2 regions of the Pseudomonas sp. NFX15 genome follow, and region 1 is predicted to be linked to the other one. Evidence: predicted binding sites of a transcription regulator. Region 1 holds the regulator's gene; the other holds the start of a gene.

Region 1 (2,189 bases):
CCCTGAAGGAGGCTCTGGGTCTTTTCCTTATGCTTTTTGAGTTGTTTATCCAGCTTGTCGGTGAGTGCGTCGATGGCGGCATACATGTCGGTATGTTCCGCGTTGGCGACCACTTCATTCCCGGGAATATGCAGCGTGGCTTCGATTTTCTGCTTCAGCTTCTCGACGGTCATCGTGACCTGCACGTTGGTGATCTTGTCGAAATGTCGCTCCAATCGTTCGAGTTTTTCGCCGATGTAGGTGCGAAGAGGTTCGGTCACTTCCAGTTGGTGTCCACTGATGTTGACTTGCATACAGCTTCTCCTTCGTTGCCAGTGCATAAAGCGGCAGATCAGATGATCTGCCACTGGAACGCTGTGGCGTGGCCCTACATCAACCGCTTGCGTTCGCTCGAAGGCGCGATCCCGAGGGATTCGCGGTACTTGGCGACGGTGCGGCGAGCCACCTGAATGCCTTGTGCCTCCAGTAAACCAGCGATCTTGCTGTCACTCAACGGCTTTTTCTGATTTTCCGCGGCAACCAGTTTTTTGATGATCGCGCGGATCGCCGTGGACGAGCATTCGCCGCCTTCGGAGGTACTGACGTGACTGGAGAAAAAATATTTCAGTTCATAAATACCCCGGGGGGTGTGCATGAACTTTTGGGTGGTCACCCTCGAAATCGTCGATTCATGCATGCCGACTGCTTCGGCGATGTCATGCAGGACCAGCGGCTTCATGGCTTCGTCGCCATATTCGAGGAATCCGCGCTGATGCTCGACGATCTGGGTGGCCACTTTCATCAGGGTTTCGTTGCGGCTCTGCAGGCTCTTGATGAACCAGCGGGCCTCCTGCAACTGATTGCGCATGAACGTGTTGTCGGCGCTGGTGTCGGCGCGGCGCACGAAGCCGGCGTACTGGGCGTTGACCCGCAGCCGTGGCACCGACTCCTGGTTCAGCTCTACCAGCCAGCGTTCGTTGTCCTTGCGCACGATCACGTCGGGCACGACATATTCGGCTTCGGTGGACTCGATTTGCGAGCCTGGGCGCGGGTTGAGGCTCTGGACCAGCTCGATGACCTGGCGCAGCTCGTCTTCCTTGAGTTTCATGCGGCGCATCAACTGGCTGTAGTCGCGGCCGCCCAGCAGGTCGATGTAATCGGTGACCAGGCGCTTGGCCTCGGCCAGCCAAGGAGTCTTGGCTGGCAGCTGCCGCAGTTGCAGCAGCAGGCATTCACCCAGGTTGCGGGCGCCAATGCCGGCAGGCTCGAATTGCTGGATGCGGTGCAGGACGGCTTCGATTTCGTCCAGCTCGATGTCCAGTTCCGGGTCGAAGGCTTCGAGGATTTCCTCAAGGGTTTCGTCCAGGTAGCCCTGATTGTTGATGCAATCGATCAGGGTCACGGCGATCAGGCGATCGGTGTCGGACATCGGGGCCAGGTTCAGTTGCCACAGTAAGTGGCTCTGCAGGCTTTCGCCGGCCGAGGTGCGGGTGGTGAAGTCCCACTCGTCGTCATCGTTGCTGGGCAGGCTGCTGGCGCTGGTCTGGTAAACGTCTTCCCAGGCGGTGTCGACCGGGAGCTCGTTGGGAATGCGCTCGTTCCAGTCGCCTTCCTCGAGGTTATCGACCGTCGGGGCGCTTTCCTGGTAGGAGGGTTCCTGGATATCGGTATTGGGCTTTTGTTCGGCGTTGTCGGCCAGGGGGTCGGAATTGTCGAAGTCGTCGCCTTCTTCCTGGCGTTCGAGCATCGGATTGGACTCCAGGGCCTCCTGGATTTCCTGTTGCAGGTCCAGGGTCGACAATTGGAGCAGGCGGATGGCCTGTTGCAGCTGCGGTGTCATCGTCAGCTGCTGGCCCATTCTCAAGACTAGCGATGGTTTCATGGCAGGGGCTTAACACCTTATTCGCCGGCGCACATGCGCCATCCACTACAGGGCGCCGAAGCGCCAAACTTAAGCAAGTTATATGCCTGAAACTGAGGGGTTTGCCTAGACCGCTGTAACAATAAAAAGCTATAAAACTTTGTTGACACAAGGCCGTCATCGGCGGCGATGGATGTGCAGCGGGTACTCAAGGCGCGGCGTTCGGGCGATTGCCTGGACACCGTTGCACTTACAGGCGGAATTCGTGGCCCAGATACACTTCCTTCACCAGTTCATTGGCAAGGATGGTTTCCGCGTCGCCTTCGGCAATCAGTTGGCCGTCGTTGAC
Region 2 (2,189 bases), on a different contig from region 1:
GCCGCGCCCATCAGCGTGTAACCGAGGTTGTGCGGTGCCATCGGGGTGGTCGGGAAGCCTTTACGCTTGCCCAGTACCAGGCACGCTACAAGGCCGGCGATACCGGCGTTGATGTGCACCACGGTGCCACCGGCGAAGTCCAGCACGCCCCAGTCGCCCAACAGCGAACCCGGACCACTCCAGACCATGTGCGCGATGGGCGCATACACCACGGTGAACCACAGGCCCATGAAGACCAGCATCGCGGAGAACTTCATCCGCTCGGCGAACGCACCAACGATCAGCGCCGGGGTGATGATCGCAAAGGTCATCTGATAGGTGACAAAGACCGCCTCAGGGAACAGCGCCGCAGGCCCGGTAATGCTGCTCGGCGTAACGCCGGCGAGGAAGGCCTTGGCGAAGCTGCCGACAAAGGAGTTGTAGTTGACGATGCCGGCTTCCATACCCGTCGTGTCAAACGCCATGCTGTAGCCATAAATGAACCACAGGATGGTGACCAGACCAGTAATGGCAAAGCACTGCATCATCACGGAAAGAATGTTTTTGGACCGCACCATGCCGCCGTAGAACAGCGCAAGACCTGGAATGGTCATGAACAGCACGAGCGCTGTGGAGGTCAGCATCCAGGCGGTATCGCCGGAATTGAGGACTGGAGGCGCCACCGGGTCTGCCGCCAAAGCCAGGCCGGGCATTACGATGGACAACAGGGCTCCTAGCCCTGCGAATTTACGCAGAGTCATATTGTTTTCTCCTGGGGCGTTGGGTTTGTGGCGGCTTAGATCGCGTCGGTATCGGTTTCGCCGGTACGGATGCGAATCGCCTGTTCCAGATTGACCACGAAGATCTTGCCGTCACCGATCTTGCCGGTGTTGGCAGCCTTGGTGATGGCCTCGATTACCCGGTCCAGATCCTTGTCGTCGATGGCGACATCGATCTTCACCTTAGGCAGGAAATCGACCACATACTCCGCGCCGCGGTACAGCTCGGTGTGACCCTTCTGCCGGCCAAAGCCTTTGACTTCAGTTACGGTAATGCCCTGCACGCCGATCTCGGACAGCGACTCGCGTACGTCGTCCAACTTGAACGGCTTGATGATGGCAGTGACTAGCTTCATGAAAACTCTCTCCCGAATTGGTGGACTTGCCCCAGGAAAACAAACCCGTCTCAAGTCTAAGCGCAGTGCCTGGCTTTGTAACGCATCGTCGGCCCTGACCTGCCCGTCCGACGCCCCTCACGAAACACTCCCCTGCTCCGCTTGGCGCACTGCATTCGTCACAACGACTGCATCAGTGCATGGGTCATGAGGGTCTAAGCAGAAAGCTTGCCATCTTCACAAAACTGACTGTTTTCAAGCGTTTGACAGGCGATGCCCCCCCCCATCGCGACGGCACTCCGCGCGTTACGCACAATAACGGTGCGATGCCGTCCGTCTGCATGCGCGAAAAGCGTGCGGTCCTTGCCCGCGCAAATGACGATAGACACCGCGTGATACACTGCCGACCATTGTTTCCAGGACATTGCCCATGCTCGCGCCAAAAGACTTCCTCGACGCCCTGACCGGCACCGCCTCGCGCCTCTTCAGCGGTGACACCCCGCTGCCGAAGGCCGAAATCGAAAGCCAGTTCAAAATGTTGCTGCAAAGCGGCTTCAGCAAGCTGGATCTGGTGAGCCGGGAAGAGTTCGACAGCCAGATGGTGGTGTTGGCGCGCACGCGGGCGCGGCTGGAAGCACTTGAAACGAAGGTCGCGGAGATGGAAGCGAAGCTCAATCCGCCTGCCGAATAACGCCCCGCCCGCCAATGGTTAACCCCATTGCGCCGTGTTAGCGAACCCTGTTCGCGATTAACTCGTAACGACCGTCAGATTTATCTGTAGGAAATGCCGGGACTGCGGTCTTCAAGCCCGCAAGAGTCCCGGCAACATCCTACGAAGCTCTCATCCGCCGTCTGATTGCGCCGCAAATCCACCCTTTCTAAGCTCACTTCTCAAATAATTCATTTGAACTCGAGCGCTGCATCCGCGCGGAAAAATTCTAGCCCGGATTGAATAATAGTTATTGATATACCCAATGGAATTTACATAACACCACAAGGAGCAACACCTATGAAACCATACTCGTTTTTAATTTCTGCTTTTGCATTGACGGTACTTCAGACAAACGCAGCTTTTGCCGGACCACCCGTGACAGTT

The links. Region 1 encodes sigma-54, which starts transcription at its own class of promoters, with help from an activator protein. Its sites were predicted from a motif close to ANTGGCATNNANNTTGCTNT; they were not measured.
Region 2: glnK (P-II family nitrogen regulator) is a predicted target of sigma-54. The motif match lies at 1,310-1,329, and genes of this name have one in related genera.

What each region holds. Positions count from the first base shown of each region.
Region 1 covers NZ_JAFMPV010000021.1:18,485-20,673, forward strand. The annotation lists gene hpf (ribosome hibernation-promoting factor, HPF/YfiA family) at 1-293, opposite strand, end outside; gene J1D76_RS20315 (RNA polymerase factor sigma-54) at 368-1,861, opposite strand; gene lptB (LPS export ABC transporter ATP-binding protein) at 2,091-2,189, opposite strand, start outside.
Region 2 covers NZ_JAFMPV010000004.1:307,094-309,282, forward strand. The annotation lists gene J1D76_RS06785 (ammonium transporter) at 1-740, opposite strand, end outside; gene glnK (P-II family nitrogen regulator) at 776-1,114, opposite strand; gene J1D76_RS06795 (accessory factor UbiK family protein) at 1,524-1,784, shown strand; gene J1D76_RS06800 (hypothetical protein) at 2,103-2,189, shown strand, end outside.